3 regions of the Micromonospora sp. NPDC048063 genome follow, and region 1 is predicted to be linked to each of the others. Evidence: riboswitches for the same ligand, from Rfam matches in the RefSeq annotation. Region 1 holds a riboswitch; each other region holds the start of a gene.
What was found. A riboswitch is a leader RNA that binds a small molecule or an ion and turns the genes downstream of it on or off. The one in region 1 is predicted to bind cyclic di-AMP.
Positions count from the first base shown of each region.

Region 1 (7,287 bases):
CAGGTAGAGCCGGTAGGCGCCGGCCGACGGCACCTCGGCGAAGAACCTCACCTCGGGGCCGGGCTTCGTCCGTCCGTCGCCCGGCTCGCCGTCGGGGTGCACGTGCAGGTACGCCAGGTCGCCCTGGCGCAGCGCCACCAGGTGGCCGTACGCGCCCAGGTAGGGCTCCAGGTCGGTGACCGGCGCGCCGTCGCGGTTGACGGTCAGGGTCAGCTCGGCGGTGCGGCCGGGCTGCGGGGCACCGGTGAGGGTGACGGTGTAGCCGTCGACCGTCGTGCTGGCCGCCGGGGCGGGCAGCGGCCGCTCGGTCAGGGCGCCGGGAACGGTCACGTCGACGCCGAGGGTCAGCGCCTCGCCCCCGGTGGGGGTGAAGTCCGCGAACGCCCGCCAGACGCCGGGCCCGCCCAGCGGCGAGTCGACCTGCCAGGTGCCGTCCGCCGCCATCTCGGGGTGCACGTGCCGGAAGCCGGACAGGTCGCGGCGGGCCACGATCAGGTGCATGCGCTTGTCGTGCGCCACGTCGTACGCGGTGACCGGCCGGCCGTCCGGGCCGGTGACCTGGAAGGCGAACTGCCCGGCCGGGGCGTCGACCGGTCGGAGGGTGTAGCCGCGGTCGGAGACGAGCAGTCCACCGGGCAGGCTGGCCGCCGCGCCGCCCTCGTCGCCCCCGTGTCCGGCCCCGTCGGTGTCCCCGTGGCCGTCCGCGGCGTCGTGGCCGGTCTCGGCGGCCGGGGCCACGGGGCCGGCCGCCTGGCCGACCCCGTACGCCGCGCCGAAGACCGCCGCGAGACCGAGGACGAAACCGCTCAGTTTCGTCGCCGTGTTCATGGTGTGCCTCGGTTTCCCCGTGCCCGCCGTCAGGCGCCGACGAGGTCGTAGCCGGCCTCGTCGACGGCGGCGCGCACGGTGTCGATGTTCAGTGGGCTCTCGCTGGTGACGGTGACCCGCCCGGCGGCGAGGTCGACCTGGACGTCGCTGACGCCCGGGATGGCGCCGACCTCGGCGCTGACCGAGCTGACGCAGTGCCCGCAGGTCATGCCCTGCACCTGGTACGTCGTGGTGACCATCGAACTCTCCTCTCGACGCCTCCAGCATATACCCCCCAGGGGTAATGAGGAGGCGGACGGATGACTGCTCCGCGTACCGATACCCGGTGGGGGTATCGGACAAGGAGGACCCTACCATACCCCCGAGGGGTACGCTATCCTCGATCGCATGACCACACCGACGCCCGCCCCGACCAGGGGCTACACCGCCAGCAAGGACCAGTTGCTCGCGCGGCTGCGCCGCGTCGAGGGGCAGGTCCGCGGCATCGAGAAGATGGTCGACGACGACCGCTACTGCATCGACGTGCTCACGCAGATCTCCGCGATCCAGGCCGCCCTGGACAAGGTCGCCCTCGGCCTGCTCGACGGGCACGCCCGGCACTGCATGCACGAAGGAGCGGCCGAGGGCCGGGCCGACGAGATGGCCACCGAGATGATGGCCGCCGTCGGCCGCCTCATGAAGCGCGGCTGACCCGGCCGGCGGTGCCCCGGCGCCCCCAGGGTGCGAGCGCCGGGGCAGCCCGGGTCAGAGCCGGCCGAGGATCTTCTCCATCGTGTCGATCTCGGCCTGCTGGGTGGTGACGATCTGCTGGGCCAGGGCCTTCGCCTCCGCGTTCACGCCCCGGGCCAGCTCGTCCCGGGCCATGGTGACGGCGCCCTCGTGGTGAGCGATCATCATGGTCAGGAACTGCCGGTCGAACTCCCGCCCGGAGGCCGCCGCCAGCTTCTCCATGTCGGCGTCGGACATCATGCCGGGCATGCCGTGGTCCATGTGCGGCGTCTCGGCGCCGGGCGACGGCACCGGCCGTCCCCAGGCCGACAACCAGCCGCTCATGGTGGCGATCTCGGGCGCCTGGGCGGCCTTGATCTCCCCGGCGAGCCGCTTGACCTCCGGGTCCGCCGCCCGCGTGGCGGCCAACTCCGCCATCTCCACCGCCTGCCGGTGGTGCGGAATCATCATCTGGGCGAACATCGCGTCGGCGTCGCCGAAGGTGGCCGCGCCGGACGCGGAGGCCGTCGGCCCGCTGGTGGCGGGCGTGCCGTGCCCCGCACCCGGGGACGAATGCCCGTCGCCGCCGCAGGCGGTCAGGACGAGGGCGGCGGTGACGGTGGCGCCGGCCAGGGCGGCACGGCGCGCGATGGTACGAGTGGTCACATCTGGGCCTTTCGGTATCGGAACGTACGCAGCAGGACGGGGACGCGGGCCGGCTGACCGGGCCGCGCCGGGGCGTCCTATCTGCGCAGCACCGAGACCGTGGCGAGTCGCAGGCCGACCGGCCGGGACGGCGGGGCACGGGGCGACCGGGCCGGCCCGCCCGACCCCCGGCCCGCTGGGCCGACGGCCTGTGCGCCGGCCAGCAGCAGCACGGCGAGCAGCAGCGGAGCGGCGAGCGCGCCCAGCACCGCCAGGCACACGCCCCACCAGGGCAGCTCGCCGCCCGCCCCGCCGGACGGGAGGAACCGCTCGTGCGGGCAGTCGCCCGGGCAGCCCACCACGCCGGACGGCGCCGCCGGGACGACGTACGCGATGGCGGGGTCCTGACCGAGCGGCGCGGCGGTGTCGTGGCGGGGCAGCGCGGCGGTGACCTGACGGAGCGGCGCGGCGGTGTCGTGGCGGGGCAGCGCCTGCGCCGCGCCGCCGTGCCCACCGGCCGCGGCGACGGCCTGCGCGGAAACCTCGGCGGGATGGCCCACGGAGTGCGAGCCGTGGCCGAGGGTGTGCATCGCGGCCAGGCCGAACAGTGTGCCGACGAGCAGCAGCAGCCGGGCCCATCGCCCCGCCGTCACTGTCGCCGCCGCCCGCACACCGACCACGGTAGTCCCCGGGGCCGGTGCGTCCGGGGGCGACCGGCGCACCCGACGGCGAATCCGCCCCGAACGAGACCGCCATCAGGCCACCACGGGAGGGCCGCCCGGCCGCCACCCGACAGTGACATGGTGGTGACCGGCGGCTGCCGGACGGGACGGACCGCGGCCGACACCAGCCCTCACGACCTGCGGCCGGATATCGGGATGGCTACCATTCGGCCGGTGGCCCTCCGCACTCCGCGCCGCCCGCACCGTCGCCCAGACCGGGCGGCGGTTTCGAGCGACCGCGACCGGCCGGGCCGGGCCGTCGCGGTGCGTGACCGAACCGACACCCCAGGGCGATCCGCCGCGGCGGTCACCCGGCCACGCCGAACCGACCGGCCCGCCGGCACGCACCCCGCCCTGGACTCGTTGGGAGACACTCGATGGGCGCCGACCACACCCGTCCCGCACCGTCCGCCCCACCGAGGGTGCGACGGATCCTCGTCGCGACGGTGGTGCCCCTGTTCGTCTCCACCCTGATCGCGGCCCTGCTGCTCTGGCCGTGGGACGCCCCGGACGCCGCGCCCGGCACCGATCCGCCCCGCCACCACGGCACGGTGACCCGGGTGGTGACGGAGCCGTGCCCGCCCACCCCGGAGGCGCCGGAGGGTGCCCCGGAGGGCCCCTGCGGCACCGTGACCGTACGCGTCGACGACGGCCCCGACGCCGGCCAGCAGGTGGAGACGCCCGTACCGGCAGGGCCGGGGGCGCCGACGGTCGCGGTCGGCGACGAGATCATCCTGGTCCAGCTCACCGATCCCGCCGACCCCTCGGCGAGCGCCTACAACATCGCCGAGCACCAGCGCGGCAAGCCGCTGCTCTGGCTGGTGGTGCTGTTCGCCGCCGCGATCGTCGCGTTCGGGCGGTGGCGGGGGCTCGCGGCGCTGGCCGGCCTAGCGGCCAGCTTCGCCATCCTGCTGACCTTCGTGCTGCCCGGCATCAGCGCCGGCAGCCCACCGCTGCTGGTCGCGGTCGTCGGCGCGGCACTGATCATGTTCGTGGTGCTCTACCTGACGCACGGGGTGACCGCGCAGACCTCGGTCGCCGTGCTCGGCACGCTGGGCAGCCTGGTGCTGACGGGCGTGCTCGGCACGATCGCCACCGCGGCGACCCACCTGACCGGGTTCGGCACCGAGGACGCCACCACGCTGTCGATGTTCCAGGCCGACGTCGACCTGCACGGCCTGCTGCTCGCCGGGATCATCATCGGCTCGCTCGGCGTGCTCGACGACGTCACCGTGACACAGGCCGCGACGGTCACCGAGCTGGCGCACGCCAACCCGGGGCTGTCCCGGATGCAGCTGTACCGCGCGGCCACCCGGGTCGGCCGCGCGCACATCGCCTCGACGGTGAACACCATCGTGCTGGCGTACGCCGGGGCCTCGCTGCCGGTGCTGCTCCTGCTGACCGCCGACTCCCGGGCGGTGAGCCAGATCCTGACCAGCGAGTTCCTGGCCCAGGAGATCGTCCGCAGCGCGGTCGCCACCCTGGGCCTGATCGCCGCCGTGCCGCTGACCACCGGGCTCGCGGCCGTGGTGACCACGGCCGGCCGGCGCGGCGGGGAGTCCGCCGACCGCGGCGCACTCCCGACCCCGCCGGCCCCCCGGCCGGCGGCCGACCGGTCCGAGGCGCTGGAGGCCCTCAGCGGGCCGCGCGCCGGAAGCACCCCCTCCGCCGCCCCCGCCGGGTGGCCCGACCGAAACGGGAGCACGGACACCGCATGGTGAAACTCCTCAGCGTGACCGATCAGGACGTGCCGCCTGATAAACGCGTCACTGGTCACCCTCCGCCGTTACGAAATAACGCATTTAGTCGGCTTAGGGACGTAGATCCCCGGGAGGGCTCTCGGGTAACCTCGCTGCCGGTCACCGCCGAAGGCGCGCAGCGGCGCCTGCGGTGCCGCCGCCCAATCGCCGCCAGGCGAGCCGGGGACCCAGGCACGTGGGGTGAATCCGCGACAGCGGTAGGGGCCACTTCCGCCCCGAACCCGTCAGCTAACCCGGTCGGCGGTCGACGGAAGGGAAAACTGTGACGGCACCCCTACGCCGCTGGTTGACACCTGTGGTGGCCGTGATCGCCGCCCTGGCCGTCTTCGCCGGGCCCCTCCCGGCGGCGGCCGCACCCACCCCGCCGGCCCAACCCTCCGGCCACGGGGACGACGAGCCCAAGCTGCTCAACGACCTGATCGAGACGCGGAACCGCAGCTACGTCCAGGCCAAGGCGAAGCTCGCGAAGTCGAAGAAGCGCCAACTGGAACTGGCCCTGGAGGTCGACCGGGCGCAGGCCGACCTGGCAGCACTGGCCCCGCAGGTGAGCCAGATCGCCGCCCAGTCCTACCGGACCGGGCGGATCGGCGCGGTGTCGATGCTGCTGGACACCGCCAGCCCCGACTCGTTCGTCAAGCGCGCCGCCGCCCTCGACGAGCTGAACCTGGTCAATGCCAAGAAGCTCGCCGAGGTGAACGCGGTCAAGACCCGCGCCGAGCAGGCCAAGCTGGCGCTCGACGCCGAGGTCCGCGAGCAGCAGAAGCTGACCAACGAGATGGCCCGCGGCAAGCGCGACGCGGAGAAGGCGCTCGCACTGGTCGGCGGCAGAGGGCTGACCGGCGGCAAGGTGGTCGCCACCTCGCCGGTGGCCCGGATGGCACCGGGTCGTACCGCCGACGGCGACTGGAAGCCCCTGTCCTGCACCGAGAACGACCCCACCACCTCCGGCTGCATCACCGCGCGCACCCTGCACATGTACAAGGAGGTCAAGCGGGCCGGCTTCAACCGCTTCGTCGGCTGTTACCGCTCCGGCGGGCCGTACGAGCATCCGAAGGGCCGGGCCTGCGACTGGTCGCTGCAGAGAAGCGGCTTCTCCCCCTGGCACAACGACGACACCTACATGTACGGCAACAACCTGACCGCGTTCCTGGTCCGCAACGCCGACCGGCTCGGCATCTACTACGTGATCTGGAACCGGCAGATCTGGTTCCCGGCGACCGGCTGGAAGTCCTACAGCGGCCCGTCGAACCATACGGACCACGTGCACGTGTCCCTGCTCTGACGCAGCCAACGACAGGGCCGCCCCGCGCCTGCGGGGCGGCCCTGTCGGCGTCTCTGGGCCCTGTCGGCATCTGTAAGGCGTCTCTACGACCCGCTCCGGCGTCGCGCGGCCCGGTCCGGACAGCTGTGGGCCCGGTCGGCGCTCTCGGCGCTTCTGGGACCCGTGGGCGGTTGAGGCCCACTCGGCGTCCGTTGGCCCCCGTCGACGGGCGTCGGCGTCCCGGGCCGAGCGAAGGAACGGGTCAGGCGAGGGCGGCACTGACGGCAGGCTGCGCCCCGTCGACCGCGCCCGACCCGTTGGCCACCTCGGCGCCCCCCCGCGCCTCGCCGGCGGACACGGCGGTCACCGCCCGCGCCTCGCCGGCCGCCAGCCGGTACGACATGCCCACGACGGCGCAGCGCCCGGCGGCCACCTCGGCGGCGAGCACGGCCGACCTGTCCAGCATCGCCTCGACGGTCTGCGCGATGTGGATGTCGACGATGCGGTCGATGTCGTCCACGCCCTCGGCGGCGGCGCGGCGCAGGCTGGGCACCACGGCGTCCACCACGGCGCCCAGGTGCCCGGCCGGAGACGTGCCGGTGGCGTCCGCCGTACGGGCCGCCTGGACCGCCCCGCAGGAGTCGTGCCCGAGCACCACCACCAGCGGTGTGCGCAGGACCGTCACGGCGTACTCGACGCTGCCCAGCACCTCGGGGCCGACCGTGTGCCCGGCGGTGCGTACCACGAAGAGGTCGCCGAGGCCGCGGTCAAAGATGATCTCCGCGGCGAGCCGGGAGTCGGAGCAACCGACGATCACCGCGAACGGGTGCTGCCCGTCCGCGACTGCGGCACGGTGCCCGGCGTCCTGGTTGGGGTGGCGGGGGGTGCCGGTGACGAACCGGCGGTTGCCGGCCTGCAACTCGGCGAGCGCCTGCTCCGGACCGCCCGGCGTGGGGAACGCGCCCCGCACGGCGGTCGGGTCTTCCGGTGCCGGCTCCGACGACTTCCGCTCCGGGCCCGGCTGAACGCCGGGGGATCCGGGACGACTCATCTCCCTCACCTCGTCCCTCACGAACGACCTGGTCACCCCGGCCGACGCTGGGCGCGGGCTGCCCCCACGGTCACACGCACCCGAAGATACGTCAAGGGATGCGTGATATGCGTTTCATATGTTCGCGCCCGCCCGCAGACGTCGGGCGGGGCCTCCCGCGCGAGGGCGCGGCGGAAAACCCGAAAGGCGCGCCATACGATGACGACATGGCGACGACAGGGGAGAACGGGAGCACCCGCAACTGGACGTTCCTGACGAACCACGGGCACGTGCTGCTCGCCATCGCCCGCAACCCCACCGCCCGGCTACGCG
Region 1 covers NZ_JBIDBG010000004.1:389,294-396,580, forward strand. The annotation lists gene ACGFZ2_RS13630 (hypothetical protein) at 1-828, opposite strand, end outside; gene ACGFZ2_RS13635 (copper ion binding protein) at 858-1,067, opposite strand; gene ACGFZ2_RS13640 (metal-sensitive transcriptional regulator) at 1,216-1,518, shown strand; gene ACGFZ2_RS13645 (DUF305 domain-containing protein) at 1,573-2,202, opposite strand; gene ACGFZ2_RS13650 (hypothetical protein) at 2,280-2,852, opposite strand; gene ACGFZ2_RS13655 (YibE/F family protein) at 3,281-4,624, shown strand; cyclic di-AMP (ydaO/yuaA leader) riboswitch at 4,791-4,922, shown strand; gene ACGFZ2_RS13660 (coiled-coil domain-containing protein) at 4,926-5,945, shown strand; gene ACGFZ2_RS13665 (carbonic anhydrase) at 6,187-6,975, opposite strand; gene ACGFZ2_RS13670 (MarR family winged helix-turn-helix transcriptional regulator) at 7,182-7,287, shown strand, end outside.

Region 2 (6,863 bases), on a different contig from region 1:
CTGCCGGTGACCACGGTCAAGACGGAGAAGTGCCCGACCATCAACGGCGTGGTCAGCGAGGCGGCCCGGACCGCCATCAAGACCGCCTGCGCCCAGGTCGGCGACCCGTACGTCTGGGGCGCCACCGGCCCCAACTCGTTCGACTGCTCGGGTCTGACCCAGTACGCCTACAAGGCGGCGGGCATCCACCTGACACACTTCACCGGCGCGCAGTGGAACGAGGGCAAGGCCATCCCGCGCTCCGAGGCGCGCCCGGGTGACCTGGTGTTCTTCTTCAGCGACCTGCACCACGTCGGCCTCTACCTCGGTAACGACAAGATGGTGCACGCGCCCCGGGCCGGCAAGCCGGTCAACGTCTCCAGCATCAACACGATGCCGGTGGCCGGTTTCCGCAGACCCGGCTGATCCCGCGCCACCTGAACGGAGAGGGCCCCCGGTCGAGTAGACCGGGGGCCCTCGTCGTGCTCGGGGACGGCCTGCGCCAGCCCGGGCGAGCGGTGGGTCAGCGGGGCGCGTCCAGCGCGGAGGGCAGCAGGTTCACGTCGTCCAGGTTGACGTACATGACCCGGTGGCCGAACTGGATCTGCACGTACCTGTTCTCGCCGCGGATCACCGTCCAGTCACCCGGCGACGACCCGTCGAACGTGACGGCCCGGTAGTACTCGCCGGGGAGCACCGTGCCGACGGCGTACCGCTGGCCGGCCGAGAGGGTGTACTGGAGCGGGGAGATCGGCTGGTAGGGCACGCCGGCCGGGTAGGCGGCCTGCTCCGGGTAGGCCCGGCCGTAGACCGGGATGGTGGCCTTGCCGGCCTTCGGGGTCACCACGAAGCCCACGGACCACTTCGCGGTCGGCTTCGAGGCGGGGTTGTGGAACCACGCCTTCTGGCCGAGGTACCAGATCGCGGTCCAGTCCCCCCGCACCTCGGCCAGGGCGTACGTCTGCCCGGCGGAGGCCCGGGCGCCGTGGTCGGAGATGTACATGGTGTTCGGGGTGCCGTCGGGCCGCAGCGCGATGTCGTTGACCAGCGGCGCGTCGTGGCTCGGCGCGCTGTGCAGGATCACCGCGGACGAGCCGCGCAGCGGGCAGGGAGCCACCGGCGGGGGCGGGTTCGGCACGCCCGGCGGCTGCCGGTTGCAGCCGGTGAACTGCGGCTGGTTGGTGGCGAAGTCGGGGTCGATGGTGACGAGCCCCGTCTGCGGCGTGGCGGTCGACGTGAACGGCGCCTTGAGCAGGTCGAAGTAGTGCGACCAGTCCCAGTACGGGCCCGGGTCCCAGTGCATGCCGCGCACGGTCGAGGCGACGGTGCCGGGGACGTTGTCGTGACCGACGATGTGCTGCCGGTCCAGCGGGATGTTGTACCGCAGCGCCAGGTGGCGGACCAGCTTGGCGGAGGTGCGGTACATCGCCTCGGTGTACCAGGTGCCGTGCCCCGCGAAGCCCTCGTGCTCCAGGCCGATGGACTTGGCGTTCACGTACCAGTTGCCGGCGTGCCAGCCGACGTTCTTGGTCTTGATGTGCTGGGCGATGTGGCCGTCCACCGAGCGCAGGGTGTAGTGCCAGCCCACCCGCCGCGGGTCCTTGACGAGGTTGACGCTGGGCCCGAAGTAGCCCTCGGTGTCGTGGATGACGATGTACTCGATCTTCTGCTGGGCCGGCCGGTCGGCGAGGTCGTGGTTGCCGTAGTCACCCACGGTCGGGCCGTACTGCACGTAGGGCGCCGGGATCCACTCGCAGGAGATCGTGTCGGGGCACTCCAGCCCGTCGGGCCGGGCGACCTTGCGCAGGCCCAGCCGGTCGAGCCAGGAGCGTTCCGGCTGCACCGCGCGGGCGGCGAGGGTGACCCGCTGCCCGTCGTCGGTCAGCCGGCTGTCGCCGGCGCCGATGGTGGCGTACACCTCGTTGGCGAAGGCCGCCGCGGCGTCGGCGCTGTCCGCGCCGGAGTAGCGGGCCACCGCGCCGTACCAGGCCGCCGGGTCGGTGTCGGCGCCGACCGGGGCGCCGATCTGCTTCTGGTACGCGGCCAGCAGCGCCGCGCCGCCCCGGATGTTCGCCGTGACGTCCGTCCGCAGCGCCTCCTCGCTGGCGCCGGTCAGCTCGGCGGCGGCGTCGAGCGTCCGCAGCGAGGCCTCGGCGGGCGGCGGGGTGTCCGGCGGCTCGTGCGCCTCGGCCAGGGACGGGCGGGAGTCGTCGCCCCGCGGGTCCTCGGTGCCGTCGTCGTGGTGGGTGCCCCCGGGCAGGGCGGCGACGTACTCCGCGTCGGTGAGGTGCATCGGTCCGAAGCCGCCGCTGGTGCTCGGCGTTCCGGCGTTGGTGTCCCAGCGGGACTGCAGGTAGGAGACTCCGAGCAGGACGCTCTCCGGCACGCCGTACTCCGCCGCCGCGGCGGCGTACTGCTGCTGCCGGTCGGTCGTCGGCGCGGCGGCGGCGGTTCCGGCGGCGGTGAGTGGCGTCGCGGCCAGGGCGGCCGCCACGGCGGCGGCCAGCAGGACGCGTCTGCTCCTCGATGTCGCTGACAGGTGCATCAGACCCCCAGGTCGGACGGGCGAATGTGGGGCCACCTTCGCCCCGGGCGCCACCTCCGGTCAATACCTTTCCATGCGTCACTTACCGAAGAAGGAAAATTTCGTCGCCCCGAGTGACACGCTCCACCGGCCCGCATGAGTACGGTGTGTCACGGCGCGATGGGTTGCGGATCGATAACGACCATCTCTACTCTGGTCATTCGTCGGCCGGCGACAGTCCGTCCATCCGGGGCGGTAACGGTCCGACACCGCCGAGTCGCTCCCGAGCGAGCCGGGGACCCAGGTACCCCGGGGTGAATCCGCAGCACCTGCGGTAGGGCGTCCCCTTCCCGCCCGAACCCGTCAGCTAACCCGGTAGGCGGTACGGGAAGAAGGAGTACGGAGCCCGGTGGCACACCATGCCCCGCGGCCACCGTCGGCACGGTCGGCACCCGCCGGCCCGACGACGGCTGCGCCGCGCCCACGCTGGTACCGCTGCACCACCGCCCTCGCCGCCTTGGCCGCGTTCGCCGTCGTCCTGACCGGCGGCGCCACGGCGGCCCACGCCGAACCGACGGTCGCCGAGATCGAGCGCCAGATCGACGAGGACTGGAACAAGCTCGAACCGATCATCGAACGGCACAACGCCACCCGCCAGGACCTGGCCGCCAAGCGCAGGCAGGCCGACGCCCTCGCCAAGCAGATCGAGCCCTTGGAACGGCAGGTCGAGCAGGCGATGGAGGAGGTCAGCGCGCTGGCCGTCCGCGCCTACAAGGGCGAGAACGTCTCCGCCGTCAACGCCCTGCTGGGCAGCCGCTCGCCCGACCAGATGGTCGGCCAGCTCGAACTGCTCGACCGGTTCGCCCAGCACCAGCAGCAGGACGTGCGGCAGGTCGCCGAGCTGCGCGACCGGCTGGCCGAGAAGAAGGCCCCGCTCGACGAGATGGTCGTCCAACTCGGCCGGACGGAGGCCCAGCTCGCCGCGAAGAAGAAACAGATCAACGCCGAGATCGACCGGCTGCAGAAGCGGCGGCTGCGGATCTACGGCAGCGGCGGCGGCGGTTCGCTGCGCCCCGCCCCCTGCCCGGCCAGCTACCCGGGTGGCGGTGCCGGCACCGCGGTCAAGTTCGCCTGCGCCCAGATCGGCAAGCCCTACGTCTGGGGCGCCGAGGGCCCGAACGCGTACGACTGCTCGGGCCTGATGCTCGCCGCCTGGGCGAAGGCCGGGGTATCGCTCCCGCACAACGCCGCGCAGCAGCGCCGGGTCACCGCGACCGTCACCCGGGGCGAGCTGCGCCCGGGAGACCTGGTCTTCTACTACAGCGACCTGCACCACGTCGGCATGTACGTCGGCGGGGGCTGGGTGGTGCACGCCTCCCGAGCCGGGGTGCCGGTCAAGATGAAGAAGGTCGACGACGGCCCGATCCACAGTTACGGCCGCCCCGGCTGAGGTGTAAGGAAGGGGCCCTTCCTAACGCATTCGGTAGAGGAAGGGCCCCTTCCTAACAGGCGGCCGTCGGGTCAGCGGGTCGGCCAGGTGCGCCAGTGCTGCCAGGAGCGGCTCGGGGTCGGGCCGCGCTGCCCCTGGTAGCGCGAGCCGTAGACGGCCGAGCCGTACGGGTGCTCGGCCGGCGACGAGAGCCGGAAGATGCAGAGCTGACCGATCTTCATGCCCGGCCAGAGGGTGATGGGCAGGTTGGCCACGTTGGACAGCTCCAGCGTCACGTGGCCGGAGAAGCCCGGGTCGATGAAGCCCGCGGTGGAGTGGGTGAGCAGGCCGAGCCGTCCCAGGCTCGACTTGCCCTCCAGCCGCCCGGCGAGCTGGTCGCCGAGGGAGATCACCTCCAGCGTCGAGGCGAGCACGAACTCGCCCGGGTGCAGCACGAACGGCTCGCCCTCGGGCACCTCGACCATCGACGTCAGGTCGTCCTGCTGCATCGCCGGGTCGATGTGGGTGTAGAGGTGGTTGTTGAAGACCCGGAAGAGCTTGTCCAGGCGTACGTCGATGCTGGACGGTTGCACCAGCGTGGGCTCGAACGGCTCCAGCGCGAGCGTGCCCGCCTTGATCTCGGAGACCAGGTCGCGGTCGGAGAGCAGCATCGCACCACCTTAGCGAGCGATGTGCGTGGCCTGCGTGTCGGACTACCTGTTCGTACACGTGTTCGATAGAATGTCGGCATGGCTTCCTGGTCCGAATTCGCCGCCGACGAGCCCCGCCTCGCCGACGGGATCCGCTCCCTCATGCAGCAGTACGGGCCGGGCTTCGGCTACCTGGCCACCGTCCGCGCCGACGGCGGGCCCCGGGTCCACCCCGTCTCTCCAGTGATCACCGACGAGGGGCTCTTCTGCTTCGTGGTCGACTCGCCGAAGCGGCGCGACCTGGAGCGCGACGGCCGCTACGCCCTGCACTCCTTCCCGCCCGAGGAGAGTGACGACGAGGCCTACGTCGCCGGCCACGCCCGGCCGGTCACCGACCCGGCCCGGGTCGCCCGGCTGGCCCGCAGCCACCGGGCCGCGCCGCAGGTCGACTGGCGGCTGTTCGAGTTCACCGTCGACGTGGCGATGCTCGCCCGTCGGGAGCCGGGCGTCGCGGGCGGCGCCGGCGAGGGGCACGGCCGGCCCGCCGTCCAGGTCTGGCTCGACCCCGGTGCGGCCGCCGCCGGCACCGCCGCGGTGCCCGAGACGCGGTCCGGGAGTGGTGGCAGCCTCGCCGCCCGCCCGGCCGCCTGAGACGCGGTGCGGCGCCCCGGGCCGTCCCCGTCCGGGGCGCCGCACCGCCCCCACCCCGCCCCGAAGACGACGGCGCCGGCCCCGTCGAGCGGAGCCGGCACCGGTCGTGCGGGGGAACTACGCCGCGCGGTACGCGTTCCAGGCGGTCAGCATGCGGCTGGCCTGCCCGGCGGTGAACTGGTGCATGCAGGAGTCGTAGGTGTAGTCCATGAAGTTGGTGATCGGGTCGACGCCCGGGGCGGTGCAGGTGTCCCGGCCGGTCGGGCACTGGAACGCCGGGGATGCCTCGGGTGCGGTGTCGCTGACGCTGTCACCCGAGCCGGAGCAGCCGCCCTGGAAGGTGTGGTAGAGGTTCAGCCAGTGGCCGACCTCGTGGGTGCCGGTGTCGCCCTGGTTGTAGTTGGTGGCCGTGCCGCCCGGCAGCGACTCGCTCAGCACGACGACGCCGTCCATGCTGCTCAGCTTCCGGGTCGGGAAGGTCGCCCAGCCGAGCAGGTCGTTGCTCAGCTCGCCCAGGTAGACGTTGAGGGTGTTCTTGCCGCCCTCGCGCAGCGAGGTCTTCATCTGCCGCTCGGCCGAGGAGCCCTGCACGATCGGGTACCACGAGGGGTTCGTCACCCGGTTGATCTTCTGCAGCTGGAAGCTGAACGCGGTGGCCGCGCCACCGGTCGCCCCACTGTAGGACTGGTTCAGCACGTCGATCTGCGAGGTGATCATCGAGTCCGGGATGTTGCCGCCGGCCCGGGTGCCGTCCCGCTGGATCACGTGCACCACGACCGGGACGGTGACGGTGGCCGTGATGGAGGCGCCGGCGCCGGTGCGGAACCGGGCGCGCTCGCGCAGGGCGGCGGCCAGGTCGGCCTCGCGCTCGCGGGTCTCCGCCAGGGTCAGCTCGTTCGGCTCGTGCTTGGCCGCGCCGCCCGCCTTGATACGGGAGTCCGAGTGGACGTCGGCCGGCTCGACGCAGACCTCGCTCGGGGCGGCGGAGAAGGCCGACGCGGCCGGTACGACGCCCACGGCGGCGGTGCTGAGCAGCAGCGCGAGGGTCGTCGACGCGACGCCGGCCGTACGCCGGGTCAGCAGGTTGGGACGGAGTCCCATGGGCCCACCTCTTTCTGGCCGGCGCGACAGGGGGTATGTCACGCCGTGGCTGAGAACGTTGGGCAGACGTTACAACCGATCGACGGATTTGAGAACGGCCATATGTTGCAGGGGTGAAACTTTTTCCTGATCGACGCCGACCGGTGATCGACAATTGGCGATGAAACGGTGATTCTCGGTAGCGACTCGCGCTGCCCGATGCTCGGTGGCGCCGATCTTCGGGTGTACCGGTCCGCCGGCCGGTGCGGGCACGGCACAGAACGGATCATGGCCGCCGTGGCAGGGCCAGCTTCCGGGTGGTGGCCGCAAGTCACCCGGGAGTCCGCCGGGCGACACGGTGCGGCGTCGGAGGGGTACCTGGGTGCGCCGACGGGACGTCTCAGGTACAGTGGTGCCGCCTGCGGGTGTAGTTCAATGGCAGAACATCAGCTTCCCAAGCTGACAGTGCGGGTTCGATTCCCGTCACCCGCTCCACGATCGAAGGCCCTGGCCAGGACGCGAGTCCCAGCCAGGGCCTTCGATGTTCCAA
Region 2 covers NZ_JBIDBG010000012.1:2,351-9,213, reverse strand. The annotation lists gene ACGFZ2_RS25190 (NlpC/P60 family protein) at 1-405, shown strand, start outside; gene ACGFZ2_RS25185 (N-acetylmuramoyl-L-alanine amidase) at 503-2,524, opposite strand; cyclic di-AMP (ydaO/yuaA leader) riboswitch at 2,764-2,900, shown strand; gene ACGFZ2_RS25180 (NlpC/P60 family protein) at 3,021-3,953, shown strand; gene dcd (dCTP deaminase) at 4,025-4,603, opposite strand; gene ACGFZ2_RS25170 (pyridoxamine 5'-phosphate oxidase family protein) at 4,682-5,233, shown strand; gene ACGFZ2_RS25165 (zinc metalloprotease) at 5,351-6,334, opposite strand; tRNA gene ACGFZ2_RS25160 (tRNA-Gly) at 6,735-6,808, shown strand.
Region 2: it holds a riboswitch for cyclic di-AMP, as region 1 does, so the genes downstream of both, ACGFZ2_RS25180 (NlpC/P60 family protein) here and ACGFZ2_RS13660 (coiled-coil domain-containing protein) in region 1, are expected to answer to the same signal.

Region 3 (6,863 bases), on a different contig from region 1:
GCCGCCCGCCGACGGCCGAGGAGGAGACGTACGTGCTGGTGACCCTGCGGACCGCCGGGCCGCCGGCATGACGGGGGCCGCGACCGTCGCGCCGGAGGCCCGGCCCGCGCCCCCGGCCGGTCGGCTGCCCTCGCTGACCGGGCTGCGCTGGGTGGCGGCCCTGCTCGTCTTCGGCTTCCACGCCGGCACGATGGGGATCATCGCCGAGCCGGACCACCGGGCAGTGGTGAACTGGGTCTTCACCCTGGGCCTGTCCGGCGTGCAGTTCTTCTTCATCCTCAGCGGTTTCGTGCTGGTGTGGTCGGCCCGGCCGACCGACTCCCGCCGGGCGTTCTGGCGTCGCCGGATCGCCAAGATCTGGCCCAGCCACGTGGCGCTGTGGGCGCTCGCCCTGCTGGTCGCGGCCTGGTTCGCCGACCCGGTGGACCGCGGCGTCGCGGTGGAGAACCTCTTCCTGCTCCAGGCGTGGGACCCTCGGCCGGGCGCGTTCTACAGCATCAACACGGTCAGTTGGTCGCTGTCCTGCGAGTTCTTCTTCTACCTCTGCCTGCCGCTGGCGCTGCCGCTGCTCCGCCGGGCCCGGCCGTGGGCACTGTGGACCGTGGTCGTCGCGGTGCCGCTGCTGATCCTGGCGCTCTGGCCGGCCCAGGCCCTGGTGCCCGAGGAGAGCCGTTGGTGGTTCACCCAGATCTTCCCGCCCGTCCGGTCCCTGGAGTTCTGGATGGGCGTGGCCGCCGCCGAGCTGATGCGGCGCGGCCGGTGGCGGGGGCCGGGCCTGCCGGTGGCGAGCCTGGTCTTCGTGGCCACCTGGGTGGTCGCCGCGCAGTGGGTGCGCGCCGAGCTGTGGGCGGCCCTGCTCGCGGTGGCGTACATCCTGGTCATCACCGCGGCGGCGGACGCGGACGTGCGCGGGCGGCGGTCGCCGTGGCGGTCCCGGCCGATGGTCTGGCTCGGCGAGGTCTCCTTCGCCTTCTACCTGGTGCACGTGCTGGTGATGGTGACCGTGCTCCGGCTCACCGGCGACTGGGGCGTCGGGTACCGCGGCTGGTGGGGGCTGGCCGCGGTGCTCGGCTTCCTGCTGGCCAACCTGGCCCTCGCCGGAGCGTTGCACCGCTTCGTCGAGACGCCGATGATGCGGCTGCTCGGCCCGCGCCGCCCGGCCCGGGCGACGCCGCCGGTCGAAGGTGTGGCCGCCCCGCGGCAGCGACCAGGGGAGCGAGCGCCGGCCGTGCCGGGGGAGCGGGGACGCGTCGTGCCGCGCCCCCGGCACGCCGAGCCGGAGGCGGACCGCCGACCGGCGTACGTCGAGTCCCGTGCGACGGCCGGCCGGCCGCGTCCCCGGGCGTAGGACGATCGCGTCCACTGACACAGGTCGACCCACTGGGGCGGCCGGACCACCCGTCCACCCTGGTCCGTGCGGTCCTCCGGTGGACGGCCGGGCGCGCAGAGCACCGGTCCGGAGGGCCGCCGAGACCGCCGCAGACGGGACACGCCGGGCGGCGATGCGGACCGGTGGCATCGGCGGTAGCGTGGTCGCGTGCTTCCCGTCGCGCTCACCTGTCCCCTGTGGTGGGTGGCGCGGTGGGCCGTACGGCTGCTGACCGGCCTCGCCGTCGCGGTCGCGTTCGCCGTCGGCGCCGGGGCCCTTCCCGCCGCCGCCTCGGCCCAGGCCGGAGTTTCCGCGACCGACACCTGGGCGCCCCCGGCTGACGCCTGGGCGCCCCCGGTCCCGGCGCTCCCCGTCACGCTGGCACCCGCCGACCCGCCCGTGGCGGTCGCCGACCACCGCGTCCTCTCCGACGGTGCCGCCGTCGACGGTGCCGCCGTCGACCGGGCCGCCGTCGACCGGGCCGCCGTCGACCGGGCCGCCGTCGACCGGGCCGCCGCCGGCCCCGGCCACCCCGCCGCTCCGGCCGACCCGGGTGAGGCCGCCGGGGCCGTCACCCCCGGCCCGGCCCCCGCGCCGGGCGGGCACACCCCCGGCGCGGCCGGCCCCCGGGGCCCGCCGCACGTTTGATCCGCACCATCCCGCGGGGCACGCGCGCCCCGCGACCACGCCCGCCGCACGGCGTAGGAAGGGCTCCTTCCGCTATCGCAGGCGTTGACAGGTGCCCGTCCTCCGCTCTCCACCACCCGCGCCCGTCCCGGCGGCGGGACGTGGCACCGCCACGCCCCGCCACCCGGGCGCCGCGTGCGACCCGCTGACGCACTCGCTCCCCGTGAGGTGCCGACCATGGAGACCGTCGTCTACCAGTTCCTGATCGAGGTGCCGCGGGCCGCCGCCATCTGGTCCGCCCTGCTCCTGCTGGCCCTGACCGTGCTCGCCGTGCTGGTCGCCCGCCCCGAGCGGCTCCGTCCGGCCGACGAGCCGGTCGCCCCGCCCGCGGTCGACCCCGTGGCGGAGGCGGCCGACCTGCGCCGCTACGCCGAGGAGGTGGCCGTCGCGGCGGGCCGGGCCGCCCGCACCGCCCGGCGGTGGCGGGCCGACTGGCTCGCCGCCCGGGAGGAGGCCGACCGGGCCTGGCGGGCGTACGACGAGGCGGAGACCGCCGCCCGCCGCCTCACCGGGGCCGCCGCCCTGCCCGCCCCGCGCACCCCGCGCACGCCCGCCGAGTACGCCGCCCGCGAGCGCTGGCTGCACCATGCGGCGGTGGCGGCCCACTGGCGCGGCGACCTCTCCACCCGCCAACTCCGCGAGGTGTTCGGCCGCCGGGCCGGCTGGGATCCCCGCCGGCACCCGGTCGAGCAGGAGATCGCGCTGGCCCGGGCGGTACGCGACGCGAAGCGGGCCGCCCACCGGGCCGCCGCCGAGCGGGAACGGGCGGCGTGGCGGGACGCCGACCTGGCCGCCGAGGCGGCGCGGGCCCTGGCCGGGGAGGCGTACGCCGCAGCGGTCCGGCTCCGGCCGGGCCGGCTCCCGGCGGCCCGGCCGGTGTCCGCCGGGCGTCGGCCCGCGCTCGCCGCGCGCTGGCGGCCCGCGCGGGTGGGCTGACACCGCCGGGCAATTTCGTGACGCCGGTCATAGCGGCGCCGAACCGGTCATCCGGCGCGGCCCGGCCGATTCCCGCCGACGATTCCGCGCCGATGTCCGCCGCTCGTCCGGTTGTCGACGCAAGGTGCGTCGGGAAACGGTCGTCCCATTGAGTCGCGTCAGTGCCGAACTGACCGCAAAAAAAGTCCGGAGATCAAGGTTTAGGCAGGTGGGAGCGGGTTGGCAGGGCGCGGGCCGGCCAGTAGTGTCGGCCCGTCCGGTGCGGTAACCGATCGCAAGAGGCGACGCCGCGCCGACCCGCCTAATCGTGAACAGGCGAGCCGGGGACCCAGTGCAACATCGGGGTGAATCCGCGGGCCACGGCCCGCGGTAGGGCGTTCTTCCCGCCCGAATCCGTCAGCTAACCCGGTCGGCGGCGTCGGAAGGAGTTCCATCCCCGTGCAGCACCCACCCGCCCCCCGGTCGTTCCGGCGCCTCCACGGCGCCGCGGTGCCCGCGCTCGCCCGTCCGCACGCCGCGAGCTGACCCACCGGTCACCGCCCGTCGCCCGGCATCCCGGGCGCATCCCCTGAGTGGTCCACCACCGCCGGACGCCGTCCGCGCGGTCGGTCCCCCCTGCGCGGACCGGCGGCCGCTCACCCCCCGAGCCCGTGGAGGAAACCGTGAAGCACCACCTCAAGCGTCAGCTCCGTCGCCTCACGTCCGAGCGTCCGTACCAGGTGGCCGCCGCGTCGGCCGCGGCGCTCGTGCTCGCGTCGGGCACCGGCGCGTTGCTGGCCGGCACCGACGAGGCACCCGCCGCCGCACAGGCCCCGGTGGCCGTGAGCGAGCTGCGGGACGGCAGCGTCGCCTCGCGCGGCGACGCCCGCGTCGCGACCGCCCCGTCGACCGGCGCCCCGGCCGCGTCCAGCGCCGCTCCGTCGGCCAGCGCCACCAGCGCCGCCCCGAACCCGGACCTGACCCGCAAGCCGGAGCCGCCGAAGCCGCCGAAGGCGAAGTCCCTGGACTACGACTACCAGGCCCAGACCACCTTCTACAACTGCGGTCCGGCGGCCGTCCGGCACGCCCTCAGCGCCGCCGGCATCGCGCGCAGCCAGGACGCCCTCGGCGCCCAGCTGGGCACCGACGAGATGGGCACCGACTCGGCCGAGGACACCACCCGGGTGCTGAACGCGACGGTGAAGGGTGACCCGTACCGGACCCGGATGATCCCGGGCGGTGCCGCGACCCCGGCGCAGATGGACCAGCTCCAGGCCGACGTGGTCGCCGCCATCACGGACGGGCGGGGTGTCGTGGTGAACGTCGCCGGCAGCGCCACCGACACCGACGGCGGCTGGCACTCGTTCCCCGGCGGCCACTACATCGCCGTCGTGGGCTACCAGGACGAGGGCCGGCAGGTGAAGATCGCCGACTCGGCGAACCCGGCGACCGCGTCGTACTGGATGTCCACCATCGCCCTGGCGAACTGGGCCGCCACCCGCGGCTACTCCGCCTGAGAAAGACACCCGTCGGGCGTCGGCTCCCCACCCCGGGAGCCGGCGCCCGATGTCGTCTCCGGGTCACGGCCCTCGCCGGGGCGTACGGCGGGTGGCACACTGCGGCCTATGGCCGACGAATCGGGTGACCGGGACGGCCGGCGCGTCCTGCTGCTGCTGCACGGCATGGGCGCGACCGGGGACGTGTGGCTGCCCTGGGCGCCGCTGCTGGAGCGCCGGTGGGCGGGGCGGTGGCTGGCGCCGGACCTCGCCGGCCACGGCTGGTCGCCGCCGCTGTCGGCGTACTCGTTCGCCGGGCTGGCCGACCGGGTCGCCGCGGGGCTCGCGGCGGGGGACCGGCTCGTCGTGCTGGGGCACTCCCTCGGCGGCGTGGTCGGGCTGGCGCTGGCCGCCCGCCGCGCCGGGCTGCCGGTCGACGCCGTGGTCGGGCTCGGCATCAAGGCCGTCTGGTCCCCGGCCGAGCTGGCGAAGGCCGGGGAGCTGGCCGCCCGACCGGTGACCTGGTTCGCCAGCCGGGACGAGGCGGCCCGCCGGTACCTGCGGGTGGCCGGCCTGACCGGGCTCTTCGCGCCGGACCACCCGGTGGTCGAGGCCGGGCTGCGGCAGGTCGACGGCCGCTGGCGGCTGGCGATGGACCCCGCCGCGTTCGGGGTGGGGGAGCCGGACCTGCGGGCCCTGCTGGCGGCGACGGACGTGCCGGTGCTGCTGGCCCGCGGCGAGCACGACCCCATGGTCACCGACGCCCAGCTCAAGGAGCTGGGCGTGCCGGTCGCCACCCTGCCCGGCCTGGGCCACAACGCCCACGTCGAGGCCCCCGAGGCCGTCCTGGAGCTGGTCGACCCGTACCGCTGACCCGCGAGGTGCCGGCCGGTCAGGTGGTGGGGGAGAGGGTCGCCTCGTCCGGCTCGACCGGCAGGCCGGTCCCGCCGACGGCGCGCGGCGTCGGCGGGTTCCAGTCCGCGTCGAGCAGCCGCCGCGCGGCGCCCAGGAACGCCTCGGCGTACGACTCGGCCGGGAAGTCGCCCAGGTAGCGGCTCCGGGTGGCCCAGCGGGCGGCGGCGAGCGGGTCGGTGTCGAGCAGCGCGGCCAGCACCTCGTCCACGTTGGACATGTCGCGACGCAGCACGTAGCCCGAGCCGGCCAGCGGGAACCGCTCGGCGAACCGGTCGCCCTCGTCGCCCATGTCGGTGACCGCGTACGGCTTGCCGGAGTAGAGGTAGTCGGAGATCACCCCGGACACGTCGGAGACCAGCGCGTCCGAGCGGTTCACGCACTCCGTCAGGGTCAGCTCGCGGGCGGCGGCGCCGAAGACGTGCTGCCGGCCACTCCGGGCCCGGTCCGCGGCCAGCAGCTCCGTGAGCCGGCCCAGCTGCCGCGCCGAGGCCGGGTTCTGCGAGGTGTACGGGTGGGCCCGCAGGATCACCGTCGCGCCCCGCGCCAGCAGCCCGCGCAGCAGCGCCTCGGCCACCGGCAGCGAGCAGTAGTTGGCGTCCGCGTGGTGGCCCGTCCAGGTCGGCGTGTAGAGCACCGTGGGGTGCGGCAGGCCGCGCACCGGCTCCGGGCGGACCTCGATCGACTCGACCTGCGGCCGGCCGACCACCACGAACTTCTCCGCCGGGATGTCCACGCCCGCGCGGGCGTACCGGTCGACGGCGGCCTGACCGGCGACGAAGATCCGGTCGAAGATGGCGGAGACCGGGTTGGCGCTGGGCGCCTTGTCGCTGTCGCCGTGGTGCAGCTGGACGTGGGTGAGCTGGGTGAAGCGGATGCAGTGGCTGTTCTTCGCGCCGTGGTTGACGTAGAACGCCACCCGCAGGCTCGGCACCAGCGCCTCGTCCATCGCCTTCGTCGTCGGGCAGTAGACCACCGGTGCCGTGGTGGCCGCGGCGACGGTGGGCAGGAACTCCGGCTCCCGCACCATGACCAGGAACGGCCGGCCGATCCGCTCCAGGTACGGCAGCCACATGGTGACCTGGTATTCCGAGCCGGGCGGGGCGGAGAAGTGGAGCAGGAACTCGGGCTGGTGGCGGCGCAGCGCGCGGGAGACCGCCGACCCGCCGGCCCCCGGCCGGAACCGCCGCCGGGCGAGGTCCAGCCCGACGGCCCCGGCGCCGGCGGCGACCAGCGCGACGGCGCCCAGCGCCACCCCGGCCGGCAGGGTCGCCGCGGCGGCCGCCGCCACCAGGGCGAGCAGCCCCAGCAGGGCGTCGCCGAGGCGCGCGGCGACCAGGGGCGTCCAGGTGCGCACCGGCAGGTTCGCGGCGCGCACCTCCAGGCCGCCGGCGTCCCGCAGCGGCCCGACGAGCAGCACCAGCCCCAGCAGGACCAGCGCCGTCGCGGCCAGCGCGGGGTCGAAACCGGCGTCGAGGCGCCGG
Region 3 covers NZ_JBIDBG010000003.1:641,665-648,527, forward strand. The annotation lists gene ACGFZ2_RS11345 (acyltransferase family protein) at 68-1,348, shown strand; gene ACGFZ2_RS11350 (hypothetical protein) at 1,538-2,017, shown strand; gene ACGFZ2_RS11355 (hypothetical protein) at 2,234-2,992, shown strand; cyclic di-AMP (ydaO/yuaA leader) riboswitch at 3,281-3,422, shown strand; gene ACGFZ2_RS11360 (C39 family peptidase) at 3,643-4,488, shown strand; gene ACGFZ2_RS11365 (alpha/beta fold hydrolase) at 4,597-5,340, shown strand; gene ACGFZ2_RS11370 (CDP-glycerol glycerophosphotransferase family protein) at 5,360-6,863, opposite strand, start outside.
Region 3: it holds a riboswitch for cyclic di-AMP, as region 1 does, so the genes downstream of both, ACGFZ2_RS11360 (C39 family peptidase) here and ACGFZ2_RS13660 (coiled-coil domain-containing protein) in region 1, are expected to answer to the same signal.